DNA from 2 places in the Rummeliibacillus sp. NPDC094406 genome. Region 1 is predicted to be linked to the other one. Evidence: a T-box and tRNA genes for the amino acid it is inferred to sense, from the RefSeq annotation. Region 1 holds a T-box; the other holds one or more tRNA genes.
What was found. A T-box is a leader RNA that pairs with one kind of tRNA and senses whether it is charged. The one in region 1 lies ahead of thrS (threonine--tRNA ligase), so its partner is inferred to be a tRNA-Thr.
Positions count from the first base shown of each region.

Region 2: it encodes a tRNA-Thr, which carries the amino acid that the T-box ahead of thrS (threonine--tRNA ligase) is inferred to sense. The anticodon was not compared.

Region 1 covers NZ_JBIWGZ010000003.1:479,272-494,947, reverse strand. Annotated here, with positions in the region: gene pnpS (two-component system histidine kinase PnpS) at 1-487, shown strand, start outside; gene polA (DNA polymerase I) at 878-3,505, shown strand; gene mutM (bifunctional DNA-formamidopyrimidine glycosylase/DNA-(apurinic or apyrimidinic site) lyase) at 3,521-4,393, shown strand; gene coaE (dephospho-CoA kinase) at 4,409-5,002, shown strand; gene ACIQ4I_RS10755 (glyceraldehyde-3-phosphate dehydrogenase) at 5,139-6,161, shown strand; gene nrdR (transcriptional regulator NrdR) at 6,374-6,853, shown strand; gene ACIQ4I_RS10745 (DnaD domain protein) at 6,881-8,692, shown strand; gene dnaI (primosomal protein DnaI) at 8,692-9,648, shown strand; T-box leader at 9,712-9,949, shown strand; gene thrS (threonine--tRNA ligase) at 10,104-12,041, shown strand; gene infC (translation initiation factor IF-3) at 12,616-13,122, shown strand; gene rpmI (50S ribosomal protein L35) at 13,155-13,355, shown strand; gene rplT (50S ribosomal protein L20) at 13,406-13,765, shown strand; gene ACIQ4I_RS10715 (Rrf2 family transcriptional regulator) at 14,343-14,780, opposite strand; gene hmpA (NO-inducible flavohemoprotein) at 14,981-15,676, shown strand, end outside.
Region 2 covers NZ_JBIWGZ010000001.1:290,535-306,210, forward strand. Annotated here, with positions in the region: gene ACIQ4I_RS01345 (ABC transporter ATP-binding protein) at 1-225, shown strand, start outside; gene ACIQ4I_RS01350 (ABC transporter substrate-binding protein) at 250-1,350, shown strand; gene ACIQ4I_RS01355 (TcaA NTF2-like domain-containing protein) at 1,406-2,023, opposite strand; gene ACIQ4I_RS01360 (DUF4395 domain-containing protein) at 2,553-2,984, shown strand; tRNA gene ACIQ4I_RS01365 (tRNA-Thr) at 3,099-3,169, shown strand; gene ACIQ4I_RS01370 (hypothetical protein) at 3,681-4,094, shown strand; gene ACIQ4I_RS01375 (hypothetical protein) at 4,282-4,434, shown strand; gene ACIQ4I_RS01380 (SMI1/KNR4 family protein) at 4,713-5,513, opposite strand; gene ACIQ4I_RS01385 (general stress protein) at 5,772-6,281, shown strand; gene ACIQ4I_RS01390 (DUF4352 domain-containing protein) at 7,010-7,528, opposite strand; gene ACIQ4I_RS01395 (hypothetical protein) at 7,824-8,174, shown strand; gene ACIQ4I_RS01400 (SAM-dependent methyltransferase) at 8,540-9,004, shown strand; gene ACIQ4I_RS01405 (GNAT family N-acetyltransferase) at 9,015-9,560, opposite strand; gene ACIQ4I_RS01410 (GNAT family N-acetyltransferase) at 9,746-10,162, shown strand; gene ACIQ4I_RS01415 (dienelactone hydrolase family protein) at 10,232-10,840, shown strand; gene ACIQ4I_RS01420 (hypothetical protein) at 10,973-11,128, shown strand; gene ACIQ4I_RS01425 (hypothetical protein) at 11,292-11,447, shown strand; gene ACIQ4I_RS01430 (saccharopine dehydrogenase family protein) at 11,807-12,979, shown strand; gene ACIQ4I_RS01435 (aldehyde dehydrogenase family protein) at 13,082-14,536, shown strand; gene ACIQ4I_RS01440 (sigma-54 interaction domain-containing protein) at 14,637-15,676, shown strand, end outside.

The DNA.
Region 1 (15,676 bases):
TAAGATTGAAAAGACCGGCTTTACGGTTAATGTGGAAAAAACAAGTTTACGTGATGTGATTATTAGAACAACTGAAATGACACATCAAAAAATAGAAGAAAAAAATATACAGTTTGAAGCAAAAATTGATCAAGAAGTTTATATTAATGGTGATCCTAATCGGTTAGTGCAAGTGGTTATGAATTTAATGGTTAATGCCATTAACTATTCACCAGAAAGTACAAAAATTACCGTTCACCTTTACGAGAAAGGACAGAATGCGATTCTTGAAATTTCCGATGAAGGAATGGGCATAAGTGAGGAAGAGATTCCACGTGTATTTGAACGATTTTACCGTGTAGACAAAGCGCGGAGTCGAAATTCTGGTGGAACCGGCTTAGGATTAGCCATTGTAAAACATTTAGTAGAAGCACATCATGGGAAAATTCAAGTTGATAGTGTCGTGGGAAAAGGGACAACGATGCGTCTTATTTTCCCGAAAGTCTAAAAAAGCGAAGGATTCCTCGTTTTTTATTATTTGGTATAAAGTAAGCGAATTCCAAAATCGATTAAAAGTAAATATAAGATACAAATAGGTTGCGTATCATTTATTTACAATATCTTTACAATCACTTTATATGAACTACAAATTGTAGCTTTATACTATTAATCGAAGCCCCCTTCAAATTATTTCCCAATGAGAGAGTCGCCGTTTTATAGCGCTCTCTTTTAATTTTGTTTAAAACCGAACATTCCTTCGTATATTGAACAGCACTCTTTTCCTTTCCAATAGCAAGCATGTTAAAATAGATAATGAGAATAACTAATGAAATATCTAAATTAGGTAAAAAATGAATTTAAATAAAAATCGATTTCATTATTTTAGGAGTGTGCCAATATGAAAAAGGAAAAATTGCTTTTATTAGATGGTAATAGTTTGGCGTATCGAGCGTTTTTTGCGCTACCATTATTAACAAATGACCATGGTATCCATACGAATGCAGTTTATGGATTTACAACGATGTTGCAAAAAATATTAGAGGAAGAAAAGCCAACCAAAATGCTTGTTGCATTCGATGCTGGGAAAACAACCTTCAGACATAAAACATATTCAGAATATAAAGGTGGAAGACAAAAGACACCACCAGAATTATCTGAGCAATTCCCGTACTTAAGAAAACTGCTAGATGCATATCAAATCAAACAATACGAGTTAGAAATGTATGAAGCAGATGACATTATTGGTACATTGAGCAAACAGGCAGATGAACAAGGCCATGAGGTAATCATCGTTTCAGGAGATAAGGACTTAACTCAATTAGCATCTGATCATACAACTGTCTATATTACACGAAAAGGTATGACGGATATTGAACACTACACACCTGCTCATATAAATGAAAAATATGGACTTACGCCACATCAAATTATTGACATGAAAGGATTAATGGGCGATTCTTCAGATAATATCCCTGGTGTACCTGGTGTCGGAGAAAAAACAGCGATAAAATTACTCACACAATTCCCAACAGTTGAAGAAGTGTATGAACATATTGATGAAGTAAGTGGGGCAAAACTAAAAGAAAAGCTTGTGAATAACGAAGAGCAAGCGAAAATGAGTAAACAACTAGCAACGATTAACCGTGAAGTACCTATTGAAGTAACAATTGATGAATTAACATATGAGGGGCCAGATGTTGATACATTATTTGCATTATGGCAAGATCTTTCATTCAAATCATTAATTGAAAAAAGTAGTTATGAATCAGAAGCGAAAGAAACAACGGAATTAATATTTGAAGTTGTAGAAGAGCTATCTGAGGAACAATTAACGAGTTCTATGGCTATGCATTTAGAGTTAGCAGATGAACATTATCATACATGTGAAAGATTTGGAATCGCTCTAACAGCGGGGGAAACAACTTATTATATCCCATTTGAAAAAGCATTGGAGTCCAAAGACTTTATCTCATGGCTAGAAGATGATACAAAGAAAAAGTACTTATTCGATTCAAAAGCAACTCAAGCTGCATTATTAAGAAGTGATATCAAATTAAAAGGAATTGAATTTGACTTTTTATTAGCTGCATACATTCTTAACCCTTCGATGTCATCTGATGATGTAGCTGTCGTTGCAAAAGAATTTGGCTATACGGATGTTCAAACAAATGATGTTGTGTACGGTAAAGGTGCTAAAAAAGTAATTCCGGAACAGCATGTTATTGCAGAGCATGCAGGGCGTAAAGCAACAGCTGTTTTTAGTCTTCAATCTAAGCTAGAACAACGATTAAAAGAAAATGAGCAATATGATTTATATCGTAATCTAGAATTACCACTTGCTACAATCCTTAGTCAAATGGAAAGCGAAGGCGTTACAGTTGACCGCAACCGTTTAGTTGAAATGGGGGCTGAACTAACAGCTAAACTGAAAGATATTGAAGAAGATATTTACCGAATTGTAGGAGAAAAATTTAATATTAATTCGCCTAAACAACTGGGTGTGATTTTATTTGATAAATTAGGATTACCTGTAATTAAAAAGACAAAGACAGGCTATTCAACAGCTGCTGATGTACTAGAAAAACTAGCACCAGAGCATGAAATTATTCAACATATTTTACAATACCGTCAATTAGGAAAGTTGCAATCAACATATATTGAAGGATTATTGAAGGTAATTCATGAAGATGATCAAAAAATTCATACCCGCTATCAACAAGCATTAACTTCAACAGGCCGCCTAAGTTCAACTGATCCAAACCTTCAAAACATCCCAGTGCGGTTAGAAGAAGGACGGAAAATTCGACAAGCATTTGTACCTTCTCATGCAGGCTGGAAAATGTTCGCTGCCGATTATTCTCAAATTGAATTACGCGTACTTGCGCATATGTCAAATGATGAAAATCTGATCAATGCTTTTAATCATGGTATGGATATTCATATGAAAACAGCGATGGATGTTTTCCATGTAGAGGCTGAAGATGTCACATCGAATATGAGACGTGCAGCAAAAGCAGTAAACTTTGGAATTGTGTATGGCATTAGTGATTATGGTTTATCCCAAAATTTAGATATCACACGCAAGGAAGCAGCTGATTTTATCGACCGTTATTTCGAAAGCTTCCCGGGTGTTCAAGACTATATGAAGAATATTGTTGAAGAAGCAAAGAAAAAAGGATATGTAACGACGATCTTAAACCGTCGACGTTATTTACCTGATTTAAATAGTTCAAACTTCAACTTACGTAGTTTTGCTGAACGTACTGCGATGAATACTCCAATCCAAGGTAGCGCTGCAGATATCATCAAAAAGGCTATGATTGATATGGCAAAGGCATTAGAAGAACATCAATTACAAGCGAAAATGCTATTACAAGTACATGATGAATTAATCTTCGAAGCGCCAGAAGAAGAAATTGCAATATTGGAAAAGCTGGTACCAGAAGTGATGGCAAACTGTATCCAATTACAAGTACCACTAAAAGCAGATTTTGCATCAGGGCCAACTTGGTATGAAACCAAATAAAGGAGCAGTGATCGCATGCCAGAATTACCTGAAGTAGAGGGAGTTGTGCGTGCACTTCAACCTGTCGTGACGGGGAAAGTTATCCGTCACGTTCAGGTTTCTAATACGATTTGTACCTCTATTAACGAAGGAAAAGCATGTATTATTAAAGGAATGGATCCAGAAATGTTCTCGGATGCATTAGAGAATATGAAAATTAAAGAGATCAAAAGACGATCTAAATATATCTTTTTCTATTTAAACAAGAACAATATAGATTATGTGCTAGTCAATCATTTAGGGATGACTGGTGCATGGTTCCACGTTCACTCGTTAAATGAAATAACAGAAAGTAAGTTTCAAAAGCACATACATATTGTATTAACTTTTGAAGAAGATGAATTTCTTGTATATGCGGATATTCGCCGCTTTGGTGAAATGCGTCTCTTACACTCTATTGAAGAGTTTCCACCGCTTCTAGAAATAGCACCGGAGCCTTTTTCGGAAGAAGCATTGACTCATTTTTTGGCAATATCAAATATGCCAAAGTATGCAAATAAGCCTGTCAAAGAAGTGATTATGGATGGTCATGTCATTGCAGGTTGTGGCAATATCTATGCAACGGAGTCATTGTTTCGTATGAAAATTCACCCATCTAGAAAAATTTCGCGTATAAGTGAAAAACGAAAAACGGAGCTATTCCGAACAATCGTTGCTATTTTGCAAGAAAGTATCAATGTTGGAGGTTCCAGTATTTCAGATTATCGAAATATAAATGGAGAAGCAGGCGGAATGCAAAATCGTTTGCAGATGTATGGGAAGAAAGCGTGTCCAATATGTCATACTAATACAAAACAAATGGTAATTTCAGGTAGGAATTCAGTGTACTGTCCTAAATGCCAACGTTAAAGGTGTGTGAAGTAAATGATCATTGGTTTAACCGGAAGTATTGCAAGCGGAAAAAGTACAGTAGCTAAAATGTTACAGGAATTAGGTTTACAGATAGTTGATGCTGACATCGTAGCTAGAGATGTTGTAGAACCAGGAACTGAAACATTGGGCAAAATCGTTGAAGTATTTGGAGAAGATATTTTATTGGAAAACGGTGGATTGAATCGGGCAAAACTAGGAGAGATCATTTTCCATAATCCTGCAAAAAGAAAAGAATTAAATGATATTATTCATCCTGCAATTCGTAAAGAAATGTTGCGACAAAGGGATGAATGGATTGAAAAAGGAGAAAAAAATATAGTAATGGATATTCCATTGCTTTTTGAAAGTCGATTGCAACATTTTGTGGAAAAAATTCTAGTCGTTTCTGTCACAGAAGATATCCAATTAACAAGATTAATGGAACGAAATCACTTATCAGAAAAAGAAGCGAAAGCAAGAATTGCCTCGCAACTTCCTCTTTCTGTAAAAGAAAAAGGTGCTGATGCTGTTGTTTATAATAACGGGAATTTTGAAAATACTCGCGATCAACTGTTGAAAACACTGGATTTGTGGGACGTTATTTGATAATTGGGTATAATATTCTGAAAATATAAACATTAAAATATAGTTTATATTATGTTTTACTTTCTGAGAAATGTGCTATACTATTCGAGAATAAAACAAATTGAGTATAACGTAGTGAACAGGGAGGATTTTATTCATGACAGCTTCAATTGCTATTAACGGATTTGGCCGTATTGGTCGTATGGTGTTCCGTCAAGCGATACTGCAAGATGATTTAAATATTGTAGCGATAAATGCAAACTATCCAGCCGAAACATTGGCTCATTTAATAAAGTATGACACAACTCATGGCAGATTTAATGGTGAAGTAACTACAGAAGAAGATGCATTAGTTGTAAATGGTAAACGCGTTCAACTTGTAAATGATCGTAACCCTCAAAACTTACCTTGGAAAGAAATGGGTGTCGATATCGTTATTGAAGCAACAGGTAAATTTAATGAACGTAGTAAAGCAGCTTTACATCTTGAAGCAGGTGCGAAAAAAGTAATTTTAACAGCACCAGGTAAAAACGAAGATGTTACAATCGTGATGGGTGTTAATGATGATAAATTAGACCTTTCAAAACATGACGTTATTTCAAATGCAAGTTGTACAACAAACTGTCTTGCACCAGTTGCGAAAGTCCTAAATGATACATTTGGAATTGACAACGGTTTAATGACAACAGTTCATTCATATACAAACGATCAAAAAAATATTGACAATCCACATAAAGATTTACGACGTGCACGTGCATGTGCTGAATCTATTATTCCAACTTCTACAGGTGCAGCGAAAGCATTAACACTTGTACTACCTGAATTACAAGGTAAATTACATGGTATGGCTCTACGTGTTCCAACACCAAACGTTTCATTAGTAGACTTAGTTGTAGACTTACAACGAGATGTAACAGTTGAAGAAGTAAATGAAGCATTCAAAAAAGCAGCTGCAGGTCCATTAAAAGGTATTTTAGACTTCACAATGGAACCACTTGTATCTCGTGACTACAATACAAATCCTGCTTCAGCAACAATTGATGGTCTTACTACAATGACAATTGGTTCTCGTAAAGTAAAAGTACTTGCTTGGTATGACAATGAATGGGGTTACTCTTCACGTGTTGTAGATCTTACTAAAAAAGTTGTAGCTGAGTTAAAAGAAACAGTAAATGCATAATTAATTGATTGGCTAAATCCTTCTAACTGATTCAGTTGGAAGGATTTTTTTATCTGAAATTGCGCAAAATATACTAAAGAATCGAAATTTGACGGATTTTGATATAGTTATTTTGATGTAAAGGGGAATTTCTACTCTTTTTTTCGATTTATATCATTATTTTTTGATATAATAGATAAACTAATATGTTTCGAAATCAGGAGAGAAAAATTATGAAATGTCCAGCATGTCAATATAACGGAACAAAAGTCATTGATAGTAGACCTGTGGATGATAATAAAGCCATTCGCAGGCGCCGAGAATGTGAATCATGTAGTTTTCGTTTTACCACTTTTGAAAAAGTAGAAGAGATGCCACTCATTGTTATTAAAAAAGATGGTTCACGTGAAGAATTTAGTCGAGAAAAAGTGCTTCGAGGTCTTATTCGAGCGTGTGAAAAGCGTCCAGTTGCTTTAAGTGTGTTAGAGGATTTAGTGTTTAATATTGAGCAAGATTTGCGAAGAATTGGTAACGCAGAAGTAAAAACAGAAGATGTTGGGGAAATGATTATGGACAGACTTTCAAAAATTGATGAAGTTTCCTATGTTCGTTTTGCATCTGTATATCGTCAATTCAAGGATATTAATGTATTTATTGATGAGTTAAGAGAGTTAATCGAAAAACAATCCAAAGAACGTGAAAAAGAACAGTAAGTGGATGTTTTGGAGGGGGAACCGTTGGTGAATTTATATAAAGAATTGCAACCTGTTGATCGCCTATCTATTCGCGTACCTTTCCCTCTATCTAGTTATGACCGAAAGTTGATCACTCTTTTGTATCAACCACTTATTGGAGCAGAGCCAATTAGCCTCTATTTTTTACTATGGGCTGAGGGAGAAAATGTAGACGATAGTGCGATGTCACATTATCATTTGATGAACGCTTTAGATATGCCAATTGGCAAAATTTTCGAATCGCGAATAGCACTTGAGGCTATTGGTTTATTACGCACTTGGCGTAAAGACCAGCAAGAAATGCGTTGCTTTATCTATGATGCGATGCCGCCCCTTGATGCGGCTACCTTCTTTGATGACCCCCTTTTATCAATGTTCTTGTTTAGTAAAATTGGGGAATCAGCATACCGTAATTTACGGCAACGTTTTGTTTCAAAAGGACTGTCTAATTATGGCTATCAGGAAGTATCTAGAACATTTACAGATGTTTATCGACCTGTTCAGCATAATGTGCCATCTGATGAAATACAACTTACAGGATTACAAGAAAAGCCAAAAGAATTACCTTTTAACTATGAGGATTTTGATTTCAATCTTTTAAGAACGAGTTTATCGGAGCAACTAGTTCCGTCATCCATATTAACAGCAGAAGTAAAAGCAACGATTGCAAAATTAGCTTTTCTATATCATTTAACACCGTTTGATATGCAGAAAGTTGTTCTATTAGCACTCGATGATCAAATGGTTTTAAGTGATTTACGTTTAAAAAAAGAAGCGGCTGACTATTATAAACTGACAGTATCGAAAGAACCGCCAGCGATGCAATCTGTCATGAAAAAAACACAAAAACAAGAAGTCTTTACGCAAACAGCTATGGTAGATGAAGATATTGATCCTATGGAAGCAGAGCTAATACGATGGTTTGAATCGACTTCCCCAATTGATGTATTGACTGCGGTGGCAGGAGGAAAGGAACCGTTTCCTAATGATCGCCAGTTAGTAGAGGATTTAGTGATGCAATATGGCATGCCAACACCGGTAGTGAACGTATTGATACATTATGTGTTTTTAAGAAATAATGGGAAATTAAACCGCAAATATATAGAAACAATCGCATCGCATTGGCGCAATACAGGTGTGAAAACAGCAAGAGAAGCGATGAAGTTAGCAAGAGAATTTGAAGTAAATAACGTAACGGATTCTAAAATAGTCGCAACTAAAGAAACAAAAGATTATTCAAAGGAATATAAGATATTAAAAGCTGGAGCAGGGATATTTTATCAACTGCCACAGTTTGTGGACTCGGATTATTCAAATATGGAGCAACTAAATAAAGAGTTAATACCTATTTTTAACAGTGTAAAATCAATTGACTTATTAACAATGCTTGTAAAAGGAAAAACTCCATTTGAAAAGGATGTCAAAGTGGTACAAGATTTTACTACGAAATATGACATACCAACACCTGTATTGAATGTCCTTATTCACTATGCTTATTATTTAAGTAATGCCAACTTAAATAGCGCTTTCCTGCAAGCAATTGCTTCTAGCTGGCAAAAAAACAATATTCAAACAGCAGAACAAGCTTTAAATTTTGCAAAAGAATACCAAATGCAGAAGAGTCGCAAGCAATATATTCCAAAGGGTAAACAAACTACGAAAACTCAAAATGTGCCAGATTGGTACTATGAAAATAAATTAAAGCAACAAAAGAAAAAAGACGAAAAACCATCAGAAGATAACCAAACAGATTATGAAAAGAAACGCCAAGAAATATTGAAAAAACTAGGTATGAATGAAGGAGAGGTGGATTCATAATGGAACCAATCAACAATGAATTAAAAAAAATGATGGATTCACAGTTTCAAGCTCGTTACGATGAAATGCAAAGAGAAATCCTAGAAAATAGAGGGGTTCAAAAATTCCTAGCAGAAAACGATCAAGTAGCAAACCGTGAAATGGTGGAACGAGGATTAGGAAAGCTTTATGAGTACGTCAACCAACAACATGATTGTAGCCAATGTGAATCTGTCGCTACTTGTAAAAATGCTATTCAAGCTATTAACGGATTTGTTCCGAAACTAACAGTTATTCGTGGACAAATAGATGTAGAATATGTTCCATGTCAAACAAAGAGAATGGAAGATGCACGTCGCAAAGCAGCTTCTATGATCTCTAGTATGCATATGCCAAAAGATGTTCTAAAGGCAAAAATTAGTGATTTGGATACGAGCAATGAGTCAAAAAAAGCGATTCGTACTTTCGCAGAATTATTTATACAAAAAGTACGTAATACAGGGAATTTACCGAGAACTGGTTACTATATTTATGGTAATTTCGGTGTAGGCAAGTCCTTTGTGTTGGGTGCAATAGCGAATGAGCTTGCTACGATGGAGATTAAAACAGTAATGGTTTATGTACCTGATTTTCTAAGTGAATTGAAAAGTTCTATTCAAGACCAATCACTTCAAGAAAAAGTTGAATTCGTAAAAAAAGCACCCGTTCTCATGTTGGATGACTTAGGTGCAGAAAATTTATCTCAATGGACAAGAGATGAAATCATCGGGACTATTTTGCAATATCGCATGAATGAAGGATTACCGGTTTTCATTACATCTAACTTTAATTATGAGCAGCTTGAAAATCATTTCGCCACAACTCAAAAAGGTGAAGTAGATGTTATAAAAGCAGCACGAATTATGGAACGTATAAAATCTTTAACAACTGATTTTGTAATGGTTGGTGAAAATAGAAGGCTTTATCAAGCTGATTAAGCCGCAAATTGATGCTTGATTTTCAAAACAATTCAGTATATAATTGCAACCATAATCTAAATATGAAATGCTTGGAAAAGGACAATAATTTTTTTGCACGACTCAAAGAGAGAGAAGCCATGGCTGAAAGCTTCTTAGTAACGGCATGAAATTTACCACCTTGGAGCAGCGACAGTGAAATGTGAGTAATTGTCGACGGTAGCGGCCCGTTAGTCGATCTAGAGCTTCATCTACGCAAGGCTATCTTTAGTTTGCATAGAAGGAAGAAGGGTGGAACCACGAGTACAAACTCGTCCCTTTGCGGACGGGTTTTTTTTATGCATTTTTTTAAGTGCTGAGGAATCTTGTCTTAAGGTTGATAGTCTAAGTGCGCCGCGTCCTGTGGCAACGACTATTTGACCCACATCCAGCTTGTGGCCCAGAGCTCTTGAATATAAAAAAGGAGAGAGATTATTATGGCAGACATGATCAAATTAACATTCCCTGATGGTTCAGTAAAAGAGTTTGAAAAAGGTATTACTACTGATGCAGTTGCTCTATCTATTAGCCCAGGACTTCGTAAAAAAGCAATCGTTGGTAATTTCAATGATGTTTTAGTTGATACTAAAACTCCACTTGAAGCAGACGGTACAATTGCTATTATTACATCAACTGATGATGAAGCACTTGAAGTATTGCGTCACTCAACTGCTCACCTTTTAGCTCAAGCTGTAAAACGATTATTCCCAGCTGTAAAACTTGGTGTTGGTCCTGTAATTGAAGGTGGTTTCTACTACGATATCGATTCTCCAGAACCAATCACTTCTGATGATTTTCAACGCATCGAAAAAGAAATGAAAAAAATTGTTGCAGAAAATATCGAAATCGTACGTCATGATGTTTCTCGTGCAGAAGCTAAAAAACGCTTCGAGAAAATTGACGATGAATATAAACTAGAACTACTTGAAGCAATTCCGGAAGATGAACAAGTTTCAATCTACGAACAAGGTGATTTCTTCGACTTATGCCGTGGGGTACACGTACCTTCTACAGGTAAAATTAAAGAATTTAAATTATTATCTATTGCTGGTGCATATTGGAGAGGTAACTCTGACAACAAAATGCTACAACGCATTTACGGTACAGCTTTCTTTGATAAAAAAGATTTAAAAGCTCATCTTGAAATGCTTGAAGAAGCAAAAGAACGTGACCACCGTAAAATTGGTAAAGAACTTGAACTGTTCACTACAAACAAATTAGTCGGTCAAGGTTTACCACTATGGTTACCAAACGGTGCTACAATCCGCCGTTCAATTGAACGATACATTGTAGATAAAGAAGTATCTCTTGGCTACAAACATGTTTACACTCCAGTACTAGGATCTAAAGAACTTTATGTAACATCAGGTCACTGGGATCACTACCAAGAAGATATGTTCCCACCAATGGAAATGGACAACGAAACACTAGTGCTTCGTCCAATGAACTGCCCTCACCACATGATGGTTTATAAATCAGGAATGCGTTCATACCGTGATCTACCTTTCCGTGTAGCAGAACTTGGTACAATGCACCGTTATGAAATGAGTGGCGCTGTTTCTGGTTTACAACGTGTTCGAGGCATGACTTTAAATGACGCTCACCTTTTCGTACGCCCAGACCAAATTAAAGAAGAATTTAAAAAAGTAGTTGAATTAATCTTATCTGTTTATAAAGATTTCGAACTAAACGATTACGAATTCAGACTTTCATACCGCGATCCACAAGATACTGAAAAGTACTTCGATGATGATGAGATGTGGGAAAAAGCACAATGCATGTTAAAAGAAGCTATGGATGACCTTGGCTTAGATTATTACGAAGCTGAAGGCGAAGCAGCATTCTACGGTCCAAAGCTAGACGTTCAAGTTAAAACTGCCATCGGTAAACAAGAAACTTTATCTACAGTTCAACTTGATTTCTTATTACCAGAACGCTTTGACTTAAACTACATTGGTGAAGATGGTAAACAACACCGTCCAGTTGTTATCCACCGCGGAGTAGTATCAACTATGGAACGTTTCGTAGCCTTCTTAATCGAAGAATACAAAGGTGCATTCCCAACTTGGTTAGCACCAGTTCAAGTACAAGTGATTCCTGTATCTAATGATGTTCATTTCGACTACGCTAAACAAGTAGAAGAAAAATTACAATCTGCAGGCTTCCGTGTAGAAATGGATTACCGTGACGAAAAACTTGGTTACAAAATCCGTGAATCACAAATGAAGAAAATTCCTTACATGCTTGTACTAGGTGACAAAGAATTAGAAGATGGAAGCGTAAATGTTCGACGTTACGGCTCAAAAGATTCTGAAACAGTATCATTCGACGAATTCTTAAAAGCAATTCAAGAAGACGTAGCTCATAAAGGATAAAAATCTTGTAAAGAACTTTAATCTGATTAATATATATGAATTTGCACATCCTTACTACTATGGTAAGGATGTGTTTTTTTATGGCTATTTGTAATGAATTTCTAGTACTCCTATCTTGTAAAAGTAGAATTAGCATAGACTCCTGAAGGAGAACTAGCCAGAGAGACCCCAAAGCGCAGCGAGGAGGCTCGTCGGTTCGCCCGCGGAAAGCGAAGCTGATTCCACTTCATGTGAAATACAGTTATAAATCGATTCAGTATATAAAATAATTTATTATAATCGTTGACAACAACTGTATCACATGATAAAGTAATAAAGGTTAAAGAATACAAGTTTGTGGTTGAAGAAGAGGCTGCCCGCTTCTCACCTGATCGATCTGAGAAATTGGTGTTGACAGGTTACATGATAGAACGGATCACGCATTTCGGCGTGTACATATATCTTGCGGGCGGACATTTCGACTATGTCCGCCCTTTTTTAGTGGACAGCGAAATAACCGTACCGATCATCGGGCAACTAGCCCAAACCATGTATTCGCGACACTACTTGGAGGTGGATTGTTATTAGCAAAGACATGTATGTAAACGAAGGCATTCGCGCTCGTGAACTTCGTCTAATCGATCATAACGGTGATCAACTTGGAGTAAAATCACGCAATGAAGCCTTAACTATTGCAGAACGTGCAAATTTGGATCTTGTCCTTGTGGCTCCTCAAGCCAAGCCACCGGTCGCTCGTATCATGGACTATGGTAAATTCAAATTCGAGCAACAAAAGAAAGATCGCGAAGTACGCAAAAATCAAAAAGTTATCGTGATGAAAGAAGTAAGATTAAGTCCTACTATCGACGAACACGATTTCCAAACAAAATTGCGTAACGGGATTAAGTTCCTTGAAAAAGGAGACAAAGTTAAAGCATCTATTCGTTTTAAAGGTCGTGCAATTACGCACAAAGAAATCGGCCAAAAAGTATTAGATCGCTTTGCTGAAGCTTGTGCTGAAGTTGCAACGGTTGAACAAAAACCGAAAATGGAAGGCAGAAGCATGTTCTTAGTATTACAACCTAAGAACGAAAAAAAATAAGTTTTAGTCGAACAGTTTAGGAGGAATTCGAAATGCCAAAAATGAAAACTCACCGTGGCGCAGCTAAACGTTTCAAAAAAACGGGTACTGGTAAATTAAAATATGACCGTGCTTTCGGTAGCCACTTATTCGCAAACAAATCTACAAAAGCAAAACGTCACTTACGTAAAGCAAACATCGTTTCTTCAGGTGACTTCAAACGCATCAAATCTTTACTTGCGAACATCAAATAATTCTAAAATAACAATATATTCATGTAATTGAATAGCAGGAGGTAATTAGTATGCCACGCGTAAAAGGCGGTACTGTATCACGCGCACGTCGTAAAAAAGTTTTAAAATTAGCTAAAGGTTACTTTGGCTCTAAACACACATTATATAAAGTTGCTAACCAAGCAGTAATGAAATCAGGTCAATATGCATATCGTGACCGTCGTCAAAAGAAACGTGATTTCCGTAAATTATGGATCACTCGTATCAACGCTGCTGCTCGCATCAACGGTCTTTCTTACAGCCGTTTAATGCACGGTTTAAAAGTTGCTGAAATCGAAGTTAACCGTAAAATGTTAGCTGACCTTGCAGTAAACGATGCAGCTGCATTCGCTCAATTAGCAGACGCTGCTAAAAAAGCAGTAGCTAAATAATTTAATTGCTATTAGCATATTTCAAGCCTATGAATGTATACATTCATAGGCTTTTTTATGGAGTTATTTTGTTCAGAGTTATATAGAAGATTGCTCATTTCTCTCTGCCATCGAGCGAAATGAGCTAGTTAAACAGCGAGTGGTGCAAGTTCAATAGCGAGTAGTGCAAGTTGAACGGCGAGTGGTTCAAGTTAAGAAGTGAGTGGTGCATAAGGGAGTTCGAGTAGAGAAGGTGGGAATCCGATAGTCAAGTCAATCAATTTTGATTTATAAAATGCTAATATATAATAGTCATCCATTCGTTCTATAGAAATTCAATCAATTTAGCATAAATCACCATAAATTTATCAATAAAGTAATTTCAAAACTATATAAATTTCCTGAAACCGTTCAAAAACATCATTGACAAGTGAACAATCATCTAATAATATTAGCGCGACTATTAATTAATGACCTCAAAAAAGTAAGATCCAAACAAAGCTCTACTAAGATCACCTTTTAGACACATTTCACTTCATATAACTCAAAAGAAAAAACTTTCGTTCAATAAGAACGAAAGTTTTTTCAATTAGAGCAACTATTCTTTAAATAGGATTGCAGCAATTTCCTCTTTTGAATGGAGAAAATCACTTAGTCGATATTCATCTAAAACTGCTATATAAGCATGAAGTGCTTTATTTAGTGCACCTTTCAAGCTGCATACAGGAGAGATGATACAGCCCACAGATTCAGGGTTAAAACAATCTACTAAGTAGAAGTCTTCCTCAGTTTGTCGAACGACCTTACCGATGACAATATCCTCTGGTTTCATCGCAAGACAAATTCCACCGCCACGACCTCGAATTGTTTCAATATATCCAAGCTTACCAAGCTCATGCGTTACTTTCATCAAATGATTCTTTGAAATTCCATATGCATCCGATATTTCTTTAATCGTGGCTAGCTTCTCAGAATCCATCGCACCGAGATAGAGCAGGACACGTAAAGAATAATCGGTATATAAAGTTAATCGCATCCGATACACCACCATTTCTATATCTATTATACCATGTAAAGTAAAATCCCTGTCATTTTTAAAAGATGTAATTTAAATGTGTCTTTTTCGCCAAAGATGCATTTCAAATATGTCTTTTCTGTTAAAGATGCATTTTAAATATTGCTTTACGGGATAATCGGGTGTATCTTTGAGTTGTTAAAAGAAAAGGAGTGTTGATCATGTTATCACAACAAACTATGGATATTGTAAAATCAACCGCACCAGTATTAGAAGTACACGGAACAGCTATTACGAAAACTTTCTATAAAAATATGTTTGCCGCACATCCTGAATTATTGAATATCTTTAACCATGCGAACCAAGCAAAGGGCCGTCAACAAACAGCTTTAGCGAATACAGTTTACGCAGCAGCATTGCACATTGAAAATCTAGGAGCAATTATGCCAGTTGTTCAACAAATTGCACAAAAACACCGTAGTTTAGGTATTAAACCAGAACATTATCCAATCGTTGGAGAGTTCTTACTAGGTGCAATCAAAGAGGTTCTTGGTGATGCAGCAACTGATGAAATTATCAATGCATGGGCTGATGCATATGGTGTAATCGCTGATGCATTTATATCAACTGAAGAAGCAATGTATCAAGAAGCTGAAAAACAAGAAGGTGGATGGAGATTCTTCAAAGAATTTGAAATCGCTAATAAGGTAGTAGAAAATGAAGAAATTACATCATTCTATCTAAAACCAGTTGATGGCCAAGTATTACCTGAATATAAACCAGGTCAATATATTACAGTTCAAATTCAAATTCCGGGTGAAGAATTCACACTTAACCGTCAATATAGCTTATCTAGAGCTGCAAGCAAAGAAGCATTCCGTATTTCTGTAAAACGCGAAGATTTAAACGATCCACAA
Region 2 (15,676 bases), on a different contig from region 1:
AAGAAGACAGTACTTTTTATTACACATAGTATCGATGAAGCTTTATTGCTAAGCGATCGTATATTATTAATGAGTGCACAGCCTGGGAAAATCATAAAAGAAATTAAGAACGATTTACCAAGACCACGGAATATCGAACAGATTCGTGCTAATCAACAAACTGCGGAGTACTTTATAGATATATTAAAGCATTTACATGAAGAAGTACAAAAGTCTAGAAAGTAACAGGTTTTATAAAGGGGGATTTGAATGGGGAAATGGTTGAAACGGGGGCTTGTGATACCATTCATATTACTAGCGATGGTCATTACTGGATGTACTGATAAGAGTACAACTACGACTAATCATAATAAAGTTGACAATGAAGTAAGTAAGGATAATAAATCAGGGGATTTAGCACCATTAGAAAAGAAAGCTAAAGTAGTCATTGCCGAAGATGGGGCAGCCTCCGGAGCGGGTTTTTATATTGCAAATGAGAAAGGCTACTTTGCAGATTATAATATTGAGGTAGAATTTGCACAATTTGCAAATAGTGATGATATGCTCCCAGCACTTGCAGCAGGTGAAGTAGATATTGCGGGCGGGGTATCGACAGCGTCATTCTTTAATGCCATCGCACAAGGAATAGACGTTAAAATTGTAGGGGATAAAGGTCACAACATGCCAGGGAAATCCTATTTCACATTCGTTATTGGGAACAGGATGAAAGATGTAATTAAAGAATATTCAGATTTCAAAGGGAAAAAAATAGCAATCTCTTCAAAGAACTCTATTGATGGCTATATCTATCAACTGATGTTAAAACATGCTGGATTAACAGAAAAGGATGTTAAGACAGTTATTATGAATGATTTTGGTAGCATGCTTGGTGCTTTGGAAAATGGATCAATCGATGCAGCACTCAGTATTGAACCATTGATTGCTCAAGGTGTTAGTAAAGGAATTCTTACCCGTTTTGGCGATGCGACTGATTTTGCACCAGATTCACAAATTGCATTAGTTTTAGCTTCACCTAAGTTTATGAAAGATGAAAAGGATATATCGCTACGCTTCATGCTTGCATATTTAAAAGGTGTACGTGATTACAACGATGCTTTCACTAAAGGGGAAGGAAAAGCCGAAGTCGTCAATATCATGACAAAATATACAGCATTAAAAGATCCTGCAATATGGGATAAAGTAAATGTGACTGGGCTTGATCCAGATGGAAAAATGCGTGTAGATGATATTAAAAAGCAGTATGAAATGTACAAAGCAAATGGTGCTACTCAAGGTAAATTCGACTTTGATAAAGCGATTGATACATCTGTTACTGAAGAAGCTATTAAGATTTTAGGTAGCTATAAATAGAGTATGAAAAAATGGAGCAAGCGAATGTGCTTACTCCATTTTGTTATGGATAAGATTATTTTACATTTTTAATTTCAGAAATTTGGAAGAAACTTTGTGCATCATTGCCTTCAACATAATTGTAATAGACCTTATATTTGCGATGGAATACTTTTGTATCCTTCTTGCTATTTTGTGTTTTGGCAATGACTTCTTTTGTATTAACAGTGAAATCAGTGTCTGAATCACGTTTGATGGATGAAATTTCAACTTTATTTACTTTTTCTTGAATACCTTGTTTATGTTTTTTGGGGATTTCTGCTAAAAGGTCTTCGTATAGTTTTGTGTCGTGCATAATGTATTCGTTTGCTAAAGGAGTAAAGTCACCTGATTCAACAGCCTTCGCATATTCAACTGGATATTTTGCAATAAAATCGCTAAGTTTTTGTATTTCAATATCTGTCATTTTTTGTCCAGAAACAATAGGCTTGTTTGACGAGTTCTCAGGTTGCTGACTATAAGATGAAGAAGTAGAACTTTGATCAGTTTTATTTGATTGAGTCGTCTTATGCGTTTCAGTAGTAAATGCCTCTGTTTTTGCGGGTTCTTTTGAAGTTTTTTCTGAATCATTGCTGCATGCGGCTATTAGTGAAGCTGCTATACAAATTGAACAAATGAGCTTCCATTTTTTCATTTCAGTACCTTCTTTCACAAACTATTTTCTATTATTATAAGGTATTTGTTACAAAGTTGATAGTATGGAAGGTATTAGTTTTATTGTAAAGTAATTTATTTTATGAATGAATCAATTTCATAAATACTTTTCTAGACAAAAAACGCGAATATTATCTAAATGTACAATCCAATAATTCGGAATATACTTCAAATATACTATTTGTTTAATATGCCGCTACAGATGGCGCTTTCCGCGGGCGAGCGTTGAGCCTCCTCGCTCACTTCGTTCCCTGCGGGGTCTCACCTGTCTCGCTTTCCCGCAGGAGTCACCATCTTCCGCTCTAGACAATATTCTAATAGATATAGCACAAACAATGCCTCATTTAATGTTCGTGTTTTATATCAAAACATCGAAATATGAAATTAACTCGAATATTAAAGAAATATTTGGAATTAGAAAAAATAAAAATTATAAAATAAAAGCCTTTCGATTTTTCATAATAAGTAGTATTATTTATATAATTCTTATGCGAAAGGTTGGTTTTAAAATGCAAAGACCAGTGTCTATTCCAAGACCTCTAGTTCGCGTTAATCAATGGACTATTTTATTAAGTACAATAGCTACATGGATATTTCATCAACCACTAATATTATTAATACCACTTATTGCAAATTTATTAGGATTATTTTTCAATTTTAATCCATTAATGAAATTTGCACGATTATTTTTAAAGAAAAAGCTTTCTGAATATATTCCTGAAGATGTCATTCAACAAAAATTTAATTCGTGCATTGCCATAAGTTGCTTAGTTCTTGGTTTTATAGGATTTGAATTAGAAAAACCAGCAATGGGTTATATTTTTACAATTATGGTTGCAATTGCATCTGGTATTGCAATTCTAGGATTTTGTATTGGCTGCTTTATCTTTTTCCAATTGAATCAATTCCGTTACAAATTAAAAAAAGCTACTCATTCATAAAATTATGATGTAGTAAAAGGGGAATTAATATATTACTAAAGTTAAACCCTAGCATGTTTCCCTGAAAAGTGCTACAATAACTCCTGTAGCTGATAAACAATCTATCATCTAAATGCCGATTTAGTTTAATGGTAGAACGGTGGTCTCGTAATCCATTGATAAGAGTTCGATTCTCTTATTCGGCATAATATAGCTAATTGATCTTTATTAATACGAAAGAGCCTTATAACGGTTTAAAAAATACGGATGAACGTTGGAATAACAACGATTATCTGTATTTTTTTTATGCTTATTATTTGAAATTTAGATAAAAATTCCAACTTTTATGATCATATTACACATTTTGTTACACATTACACACAACGTTACACATGATAAACGCTGTTATCACGGTTTTTGAACTCTTTTATAATATGATTTTAAGTGTTGAGAGTAGTTTGTACATCTTTGTGTCCTAATCTTTCAGAAATATATTATGCACTTGTAGAACGATACAGTAAGACACTGGCATGCGTGTGTGTATATTGGTTACTTAATTATTTCTAAAATATCTAGTTTTTCCAGGATATGAGCCACCATTAGTTTAGTGTAGCATAGCAGTTATGATTACTCTTTATTGATTTTTTATAATTATAAGTAATAAAAGGAATATATTACTATATGTCGAATTATAAAGATAATAGGGAGGTATTTAGAATGAAGCTTAAAGAATTTTTAGATGAAATTATTAACTCTGATAAGTTTGATTGGACATATGATGATGATCTAGGTAGATACAACTATATAAATGATATTAGAATCAGTATTGCTAGTGATAGAGAACCTGATGAATCATATGAGAATGAATGGTTGAACTGTTATCCTGATAAAAAGGGTTATTTTAATAGATATAATTTATGTTTTAACGGGGCTAGTATCGAATCTTTTTATGGTGTTGCAGTCGATGGATATAGAATGATTATTCCAAGTCCTCGGCTAAATGATTTGACTATTACACGAAAACAGAAACAAATTGGAAGAATCATTAATAAACCCTATACAGAAGTAAGCGATGAGTATGAGCAGTATTTAAATATGGCAGGAATTACAATCAGAAACGAAGAAGAATAGTAAGATTCAACATTCTCATACGCGGGTGTTTCTTTTTTTATCTTTGAAAGGAATAACGTTGAAGTGATTGCAAATGAGTTAGATTACAAAACAGGGCATATATATAACAAACACGCTCAAATTGTGCTGACGAGTATTCGAGAGTGTGAATGAATAAAATGCAGTAGATAAATCAGGGGGGGATAGGTTGGAGAAGAAAGAAACTGTAAAAACAGGCATTGGATTTGGTTCAGCTTTAGCGATAGCAATTTCGTGGAGTGTAAACAAATCGATTTTGTGGGCGATATTCCATGGTATTCTAAGTTGGATTTATGTAATCTACTATGCGTTAACAAGATAAACCGAATCTAACATAACTTTAGATTAAGTTAAGATGAGGCAATAGAAACTATAGTATATTCGCGAAAGATTAATATTGTGATAGTTTACAGAAGTAATTACATGCATTAGTCCTCCTTGAATATGGACCACTCAAAATGGGGGACTAATAAAATTCCGAGACAGTTCTTGAGACTCTGACCTGTAATACACGGCTTATATGCTTGGATCCCCCCTTTCCAAGGGGGGATTTGCTTAATTTATCTAATTTAATAAGTGATTGGTGAAAAAATATTAATCTTACCTCATTTCTTCTTGTAGTATTTCAATAAAATTTAAAACATCGATATCGGAATCATTTTTAAGTATGTTTATTATTTTATTTAGTATGTCTTTGTCTATTAAGTATTCTAATACAATTGCTGCTTTAACAGCCGCTATTCTGACATCACTAACATTATGGTGACTTAGCTGTATTAATTTATCAGTATACCAATTTAAATCTATATGATCCATTTCATCTATGTCATGACTAATAAGATTTATTGCACCAATAATTTCGCCGATATTGTTTTCATTAATAAACTGTTCTACCTCTTGTTGAGATGTTTGAGGTGCCTCATAAAGTTCGAGTAAAGACATTCCAGTATTTTCTTGAGTATATAATATTGAAACAAATTCACTAAATGAGTCAGCTACAGTTATTATTTCGTTACTGTCATTATTAATATAAATAATAGGCGGATTTGTTTTGGTATTTCTATAATCAAAAGCAATCCATTCTGACCCATCCCCACTAATTAGTACGATATTCTCAGGCATTTTCCACTCTTGTATATAATAAGGTGTATCTAATATTCCTGGATCTTTACTTATTCCAAAAATATGATCAATATATCTAGAAGTCTCATCCCATGCAGTAGGTATAGGGCTTGGGAAAGCATTGTATATAATTTCCCCTCCGTTTTGATCTTTAAGAATTTCTATATATTCTTTCGGTAAGTTAATGCCGAAAATTTTTTCAGCCTTTTTAATATTGGATTCTTTTAGTTTTATTAATTTATATGTATCTTCAGGGTTATTTGCCCAAATTTTAACCATACAATTTCCTCCATCTATAGAATAATCTAATAATCATAAATATATTATAATGTAAAATTTGTAATATGTACTTAGCAGGCATACATAGGGTGCTTTTTGGATTTAACAAGTAGTACGAATAGTACCATTCCATTAAAATGACAGCTTAATAGGGTGAATGGAAATATTTGTTGAATAATCTGTAAAGAAAAGAATTTACTTTTAATGAAGTAAAGGGAGGAAGTGTTTTAATAAAATTAAATAAAGAAGGTATAATGAATGAAAAAATCATTAGAAAAAAGGTTTTTATATTTATATACAGGTGAATTAATCTCTGGGATTCTTTTTATTTTTCTAAGCTACTTTTTTAATAGCAAGTATCCGCAATTTCATTTGTATTCATTGTGTTCGTTTTGGTTTTCATTTATTTTTTTTGACCTCCTTTTATTTCAAGGAGCGTATTATTGGTACATAAAATGGAAGAGGATACGAACTGAAAATAAAGTGAATACCCCCTTTAAAATCGTACGTATGTTTAAGCTTTTCAAAACAATAAACACAGTTTTGCTACTTGTGCCAATACTTGGATTTATCGTTGATTATATAAAATGGAATAATTTATCACCAATTAGTGGGTTTCTTTATATTTTTGCGATATTAGAATACGTTAACTATTTCTACATTCAGCTTTCTTACGATAATCGGATGGATATTGAATATTTACTAAAAAACAAAAGACTAAAAAAGTCTTCTATTAGTAAAGATCTGGAAAAAATGAGTAAAGAGTGAAATAATAAAACAAATCAGGTTTACAGTTGAATCTAGGTTGCTATGCCATTAAGCCAAGAGAAGAGATTACCATCTAAAGCGTTTCCTTTTATTATCGTGATTTTTATAATAAGTTACATTTTGCGTTAACTTAGTGTAATGTGAATTGAATTTGAACTGCGTATTCATTAATTTACATATGGGCATATATACAAGAAACATGCACAAATTACACGAATGAATGAATATGATGAAAGTGTGAACGCAATTTTAAACAATAAGTGGAGGAGAGAAATTTTGAGCTTTATATATAAGGATGAAATACTTAACAGTTTGAGCTTGGTCAGAGAACTTGTTAGAGATTATGAATCCTGTCCTGAATGTGGAAGTAATAGCATAGGAAGTAGCACAAATCTTGGTTCGATGGGCTACAATGGTAAATTAGGAACTTTTGAACGAACATGTAAATGTGGTTGGAAATCGAAAATTAAAGTCGAAAAAGTATGAAACATTTTGAGGATTGAGCTTAACTTCACATTCTAGTCTGGTATTAGGTAGTAGGGAAGTAACTAATAGCAAAGCTGTTACAGGTGGTCTTTTTATGTGAAGATGTAAGTGCAATAAATGATGACATTTTAAGAAGATAGTAAAGAAGCAGTTCTTTATTTGCTCCTACCGTAGCCTTAGTTAATAAATAATTAGTTGCCTAAACAAAATAAGACCACCTTAATCGGTAGCCTAGATGACTATTATTTTACGTCAATTTTCCATTTTATTTCTTTATGATCTAAACTAAATGTAGGAGTGTAAATTAATTTATAAGTACCATTTTTAGATACGTCGTATTTGATGATACCTGAAAGTTTTTCCCCCTTGTTTATATCTCCAGAAATAGGTGTTTTACCACCATAGTATTCGTCTTGAGATTTATCACCTTTGTATAAATTAAAATGACTTGAATCTACATATATTTTATTTTTGCTAGAGTTTTTTACTGTTATGTTCAGTTGAAGTACTTTTCCATTTTGAGGTTTAATGTTTTTATCAGGTTTTACAATTTTCGCTTTAGTAATAGTAATTTTAACACCATTAACTTTAACTGTTTCACCGACTTTGTAGATTTTGTTTTTCTTCTTCTCTTTTTTCTCTGCTTTTTGTTCAGTTTTTGTAGATGAATCACCTTCTTCTTTTTTCACTTTCGTATCTCCACAAGCTGAAAGGAATAGTACTAAAACCATAGGGGCAATATACATTAACTTTTTTATCATTTTTTTCTTCCTCCTCTAAAAAGACCGCCATTACAGTACAAATTATAAGCAAATTGTTCAAATTAATAGTTGGAATTTACTAAAAAACATTGATTTAAGTGCAAGTTAAAGTTAGTCTTTACGAGTTTTATTTAAGTTATTCGTTTGCGTTGTTTACTTATTTAAAGGTTTTGAATTCAATATTGAATTTTATAGAGTGGTCTTTATCTTTACTTCCACAGATGAAACTACTCCGATGTATGAAGAGAATTGCTAGTGGCTACACTAGTTCTATTGTAAGTTGGACTTTCAAAATTTGGAGGCGATAAAGATGCAAATGACAGAACAAGCTGCAGCATTTTTTAAGAAGGAAATGGCAGAGAAGAATGAAGATACTTTGCGTTTTTATAATTTAGCAGGATGTTGTCAGCCAGTTTTGACCGCTGAATTCGAACCCGCTCAGACGGATGACAAAATTGAAATCGTCGACAATGTGAAAATAGCAATAGAATATGCTGTTGTGGACGATTTAAAAGATGTCACAATTGGCATTGATGATACCGGTGAAGAAGTCGAACTCGTTTTAGATGGATATATTATTCCTGAACCATGTGGTTGTGATCATGACCACGAACAGAATGACGAGTATAACCATAATCACAATTAACGTAAAATCACTAAAATTGAGAAAGGGGCGAGACTAAATACATAGCAGTTTTATTAGAACCATATTGTCTTTAAGAGAAGAAATGGCGAACCAATTGAATATTGCTACACAAGCTCGTTAATCCACGGACTTTTAACAATTTCAGTCCTAATTTATATTTTGTATAATATATTAAGTAGATACATGCTGGAAATTTGGAAATAACATCGTTATTTTAACTGGCGGAATTAAGGGACTAAATGTCATAAGAAAATCTTATGTAAATGATAAGTTTTATATTAATTTTATTAATATTGCTTCTATTTTAAGATAAATGTAAAGAGGCTGAGTTATGAAAGAAAATACAAAGTAAAGAGGGGACTACTTTGCAATTTATAATCAGTCCAATAGCTTTTGTTAATAATTCTAGAATTGATATTGAAGATGATCAGTGGGGATCAATCATATCAACAATTAAGCTTGACGAAAATATAAATATTGCAGCAATTAAAGGAATAAATGAGTTTTCTCACTTAGAAATCATTTTTTATTTCAACAAAGTTTCCGACGATAAAATTCAGTTTGAAGCTAGACATCCGAGAAATAATACAAAATATCCTGAAGTTGGAATATTTGCTCAAAGAGGAAAGAATAGACCGAATAAATTGGGCGTAACAATTGTGGAACTATTACAGGTTGAAGACAATCGAATCATAGTAAAAGGGTTAGATGCGATTGATGGAACACCAATTATTGATATTAAACCAGTAATGAAAGAATTTTTACCTAAGGGTGAAGTAAGTCAGCCAAATTGGTCTGTCTCCTTAATGGAAAGATATTGGGAGGAATGACATAGGAAGATCATTCGTTAAATCTTCCCATAATCACAGTATTATAGTATTTTTCATCTAAAAGGATTTTATCTTTTATCAAAATACCTTCTATTTCAAACCCTAATTTGGTATAAATTTTAATCGCTTTTTCGTTTGTTTCTAAAACGTTTAAGGTGATTTTTTTTATGTCATTGGAAACAGCCCAGCGAATGGATTCTTTTAGTAGATTCTTTCCAATACCGTTTCCCAAAAATTCTTTCAAAATGCACACGCCAAATTCAACTTTATGAGAGAATCTATGTAGATATGTTCCTTCACACCTTGAAAATCCTACGATGGTTTTCTGAACAACCGCGACTAAAAATAAGTTTCTTGTCATCTCAGTGTCTGTTTTGACAAGCTGTTCAAATCCCTGAATATCGATGAATGCCTCTCCTTTTTCTCTATCAAGATTTTCCGTTTCTCCGTCAATCTGTAATCTTAACTCAGACAAGACTTTTGCATCTTTTTCAACTGCAGATCTTATAGTGTAAGTTAAACCATTTGATGAAAATGCTTTATCATTTATAATCATTGAAATGCTCCGTTCATATTATGTTTATTTAGGTAATTAAGTGTCATAAATAATTTCTCTTTTATATCAAAAAAACCTTAAAGTATCTATTTTAATAACAAATTAAATGGTAATTAATGATAATATATATTAAAAATGGATAGTGTAAACGACCAGAAATTAGGATTAATTAGGGGGTGGAAGCTTTGATCACGATCAAATATGATTTAGATCAACAAGATTTGGCTATTTTAAAGGATATTTATCAATCTGTTGATTGGGTGAAACATGATGAATCAATAATTGAAAAAGTTTTTGATGCAAGTACTCATAAGGTATTTGTAATGGAAGATAAAAAAATTATTGGGTTTGCAAGAGCTCTTTCGGATGGTGTATTTAATGCTGCAATTTATGATGTTGTAGTACATAAAGACTTTCAAAATAGAGGTGTTGCAAGAATAGCTTTAGAAAATTTACTAAACCAATTAAAACATGTGTCTTGCATACAATTAATTGCAACAACTGGAAACGATACTTTTTATGAAAAATTTGGTTTTAAAAAGCTGAAAACAGGTATGGCAATCTATCAAAATAAGGATTTAGCAAATGAATATTTAGAATAAGATGAATAGTCGTTAGTTTATTTACTTAAATTCTTTGATTTAGTGGGAAATTAGTAAAAAAAGAGGTGCATGAACATTTTTGTAATAAAGCAAAATCAAAAGAAAGTAGTAGTATTATTACACGAGATTTATGGTATAAATGACCATATGAAGTATTATGCCAATTATTTTGCTGATTTTGGTTATGATGTAGTTTGTCCAAATCTAATTAAGTTGGAAAGTCCATTTAGTTATGAAGATGAACAACAAGCTTATCGTCATTTCACAGAAACTATTGCTTTTATATCCGCAGCATTGGAAAGCAAGCAATTGATTGAAGAATTAAGCTCTGAATATGAAGAAATACATATCATAGGCTTTAGTGTTGGTGCAACTATTGCTTGGTTATGTAGTGAGTTGAAAGAAGTTGATCGAATCGTTTGTTTTTATGGGTCTCGTATTCGAAATTATTTAGAAATAACACCAGCTTGCTCAGTTCTATGTATTTATGGTGAATCAGAAAAATCATTCGATGTTACATTACTTGTGAATCATCTACAAATGAAGCGGATTGAATCCCACATACTTACAGGTGCTCATGGATTTGCTGATCCATATTCGAAGGAGTTTAAAAAGGATACATATAATAAAGCAAAAGAAATAGTAAAGAGCTTCTTATTGAAAAAGATTGGGTATTAGGGGGATATGATGAGGCTATATGGAATTCCATATAAATCTATCCTTAATTGTTTAAAACAAAAAAGAGAAATGTTACTATTTTCTCTATAATAAAAAAATTCCATTTATGTGTGGTAAAGGTGGTGTTTATATATGGGAATTGGACCTTTTGCTTCGTTATTTATGTTAATCATTTACATTACACCAATTGCTTTTGTGATTTGGTTTATGGTAAATATGGTGAAATTACAGAAAGAGAATAATAGAATTTTACAGTCAATTGATGAAAAATTAAATCGAAAATGTTAAAAGGTAGAGGAGAATAGTAACATTCAAGGAGAAGAGTAGATTACACATTAACTTGAAAAGGGTTAGAACAGGTTGGGAAAATGGCTATACGTGTAAAAGTGGAATTTTCAATTGACATGATTTGGGCAAGTACACTGCATGAACTAGTAAGACGACTGAAATCTTGAGTGAGATATTTAGCTGCTCTGTTAAATACATAGACGAACTAAAAGTTCTTGATAATGGTGATATAGCTTGTAAACCAATTGATGTAGTAGAAGTTCAAATTAAGCTTTTACCACATGAAAGACGGGGAACATTTGGAGAAACAAAAATTTAATTTCGTATGAGTGAATGTGCCCGCAATTTGATTTGCGGGCACATTCATTTTCTAATACTACTGAAAAGTTCGTGTTTTCAATATTTCTTGAAGCTCAATAAATGCTTTAAATTTAAATAAGTGTTTAGGTGAATTATGTAATAAGCTAATTTAATTTAAAATATATTTTAATGAATAAAATTAATATAAATTAATTTTTTGAAATTTTGATGCAATATTGCCTTTTTTTGATGCATGATGCCATCATAGTAAGAATTAGTTGGATAATAATTGCCTATTTATAGGGTTTTAAAAGTTGGCACATATTTTGCAATATATTTAAATGAGCGTGCAAAACACGTGAAAGGAGGATTAGGATCTTGAAAGAAGTTATTGTATTAGGTGCAACTGGAACTATTGGTAATGTTATTGTCAGAGATTTAGTTGAAAGTGGAGTGGAAGTAATTGGAGCTGATATGGACCTCGGTAAACTCCATCAACTAAAAAATGAGTTAAATGCAAAAAATTTAGAAGTGCATTCCTTAGATATTAGAAACTATGAGAATACGGTAAATCTAATGAAACAAGCAAAGGTATGTGTAAATGCAACCAATTACATGTTTAACATTGATGTAATGAAAATGGCAGCTGCTGCAAAAGTAGATGTACTAGATTTGGGTGGACTCTATACCTTAACTAAAGAACAACTTAAACTTGATGAATTTATGAAAGAGGCAGGTGTTCTTTCAATTCCAGGTATGGGATCGGACCCTGGTATCTCCAATGTGTTAAGTAGATATGGAGTAGAATTATTAGACATTGCAGAAGAAATCCATATTCGTTATGGGTCTACAACTACTGGAGTAACTTTCCCTTTTGCTATTGATACTATTATAGATGAAGCTACTAAAAATGCAATGGTTGTTAAAAAAGGACATTTATATGAAATACCACCTTTAAGTGATGAAGAGGATACAATTTTTAATGAAAAAATTGGTGCTCAAAGAACATACTCTATTCTTCATTCTGAGTTAGCTACGCTGCCAATAAGCTTTCCACAAGTGAAAGAAATAACTTATAAAGATACTTGGGATCCGTCAACAATTGAAAAGATTAAAGTGTTTGAACAATTTGGAATGCTTAATGATACTCGTAGCAATAACTCTCTCTCTCCTAGACAAAAGTTGGTATCTTTGCTTAAAGAAACGATTTCTGAAAATCCTCAGTGGGGAACAGATGAACTAATGGTTGAAATAAAAGGAAGTAAAGCAGGAAAAAAAGCTTCTGTTAAATTTGAATTATTATGTGGCTGGCAAGAAAAGTGGAATATTAATGCGTTAGCGTATGTCACAAGTATGCCTGCATCAATCGTAGCTCAAATGTTATTAAATAATGAAATCGAAGGAAAAGGTGTAAAACCTCCTGAACAATGTATTGATCCAGTGAAGTTTGTTTCTTATTTAGCCCAAAAGAATATCACTTTAATCTCTACCTATTCAGAAAAAGAACAAATTAAACAAGAACAAATAAAAATAAAAAATACTATTAAGTAGTAATTTGTAAAAGAAATTAGTTTCGTAATGTTATAAAACTATCTTCTCTTTAATCAAAATGGTTTTTTATGAGTTTTAAAAACTAAAAAAGGGGTTGTTGTTATGCAAACTAAAATGGTGGTATTACGAAATTTTATTAATGGGGAATGGACAGAGTCAGATAGTGAAAACGTACGTGAAATAGTTTCACCGGTTACTGGTGAAATAATACATCGAGCTCCAGAGTCTACTAAAGAAGAAATTGACGCTACGGTTGCTGCAGCACGAAAGGCTCAATTATCATGGGAATCTTTAACTGCATGGGACCGTGGTCGCGTTTGTTACGCAATCGCTGATGCAATTGATCGAAATAAAGAAAAATTAAGCCGTGCTCTTACTCTGGAACAAGGTAAACCATATGAAGGTGAATCACTTCCAGATATAGAAGAATCAGCAGAACTATTTAGAATTGCTGCAGAAGATGCTAAACGTATGGAAACGTCAATTATCCCATCTCTAGATAAAAATAAAAGAATTTTCACATTCCGAAAAGCAAATGGTGTTTATGGAATCATTATTCCATGGAACTTCCCAACGCTTATGTTAGCAGAGTTTGTAGCTCCTGCAATTGCAGCAGGAAATACAATCGTACTTAAACCTTCGGAGTATACACCAGGCATTATTAGTCTGTTTACAGAAATAATGCACGAAGCGGACATCCCACCAGGAGTATTTAACTTGGTTTATGGTGACGGAAAAGTAGGCCAACAATTGATTGAACACCCAGAAGTTGATGCAATTGGATTTATCGGATCCCATACTGCTGCTGAAAAAATTGTCCGTGCAGCGGGCTTAAAACCATCGATTATTGAAGCAAGTGGTAATGGTCCAACAATTGTTTGTGAAGATGCTGATCTTGATGCTGCAGCAAAAGGAGCAGTTCATGGAGGGTTCTTTAATGGTGGCCAAGTTTGCTGTGCTACAGCAAGAGTTCTTGTTAATGAAAAAGTTCACGATGAGTTCGTAGAACGTGTAGTTGAAGAGGCAAAAAAATGGTCATTAGGAGATCCATTTAATGAGTCAACAAAAGTTGGGCCGATGAACAATGAAGCGGTAGCTTCAAAGATGGAATCTCATGTACAAGATGCTCTCGAAAAAGGTGCAGAAGTTCTTTTAGGAGGTAAAAGAGCAACAAATTATCCAACCAATCTTTATTTCGAACCTACAGTTATTGATAATGTTGGACTAGATACTTTAATCAATCAACATGAAACTTTTGGACCGATTGTACCAATCATTACTGTGAGTAGTGATGAAGAGGCTATCAGAATTGGTAATGACTCTTATTTAGGACTACAGTCTGCTGTGTATACAAAAAGCTCTGCACGTGCTTTTAAATATATGAATAATTTACGAACTGGGAATACGATTATCAATGAACATGGCGGTTATTGGGAGCCTCATGTACCATTTGGTGGAGCAGCCGGAACTCGCACAGGCTGGGGACGTATTGGTGGAAGATATACAATGTTAGATATGACACATCTTCGAACTGTTACTTGGGATTTCTCTTCTTAATGTATTTAATTGTATATATGGTTGCGACATATGTTCGCAACCATATATTAAATCGCTTCCTGAGTTAATACCAAATAATATCACATTAGGGGTAATAGGTATGGATATTAGAAAACATCATATACACAATGCTATTTGTATTCCATGGCCAACTACCATTGAAATAATCCTTCTCAAGGTATTAGAAGTAGATTGTCAATGGCTCATTTTGCAAGAAGATGAAAAGACTATAGGATATATAAACAGAACCACTCTGTATAAAAAAGTGAAGGAAGTCGGTTTCAAAAAAGTTCTATCGCTGTCTTTAGAAGAACTTATTACGAAACCCGTAGTTAATAATGAATATGAAATTTTACTAAAAAAGAATAAAGAGTCTATTTTAAAAAATAAATTTGAAAAAATAGAAAGTATCATTGATTGGCAAATTGATCAAAAAATAAGGGATCATATTGCTTCAGATAAATGGGTAATTAAAGAGTTGGAAGCTATTTTTTGTAACTTTTTCGAAAATATACTTATCACTGATGGATATGGAAATATCACATTTGCGACAGCTAAGGATGACCAACAATATCTAGGGAAAAATGTTTTTGATTTAGAAAGACAAAAAGAATTCTATCCCTCTGTTTCTGCAAAAGTACTTAATACGGGGAAAAGAGAACGAGGATTACAATATACAAAGACTGGGGAAGTTTTTACAATAGAATCGATTCCTATAAAGGATAGTAATGGGGAAATTGTTCGTGTTATATCTATTACTAAAGATTCTACCGAAATTAATGAGTTAACAGAAACACTAACCGAAGTTAAAAGTCTTTTGACTAGCTATCAGCAAGAAGTAATAAGAATTCAGCAAGAAAATTCAAATAAAAAATCTTTTGTTTACGAAAGTAAGAAAATGAAAGATATAGACAGTCTTGTTAAATCCATTGCACCGGTTGACACCACAGTACTCATTTTAGGTGAAACTGGGGTTGGAAAAGAAGTAATTGCTAATAGAATTCATAGTTTGAGTAACAGAAATGGAAAACCTTTTGTAGCAGTAAACTGTGGAGCTATACCTGAGAACTTGATAGAATCGGAGTTATTTGGTTTTGAAGATGGTTCATTTTCAGGTGCTAGAAAGGGAGGTAAAATAGG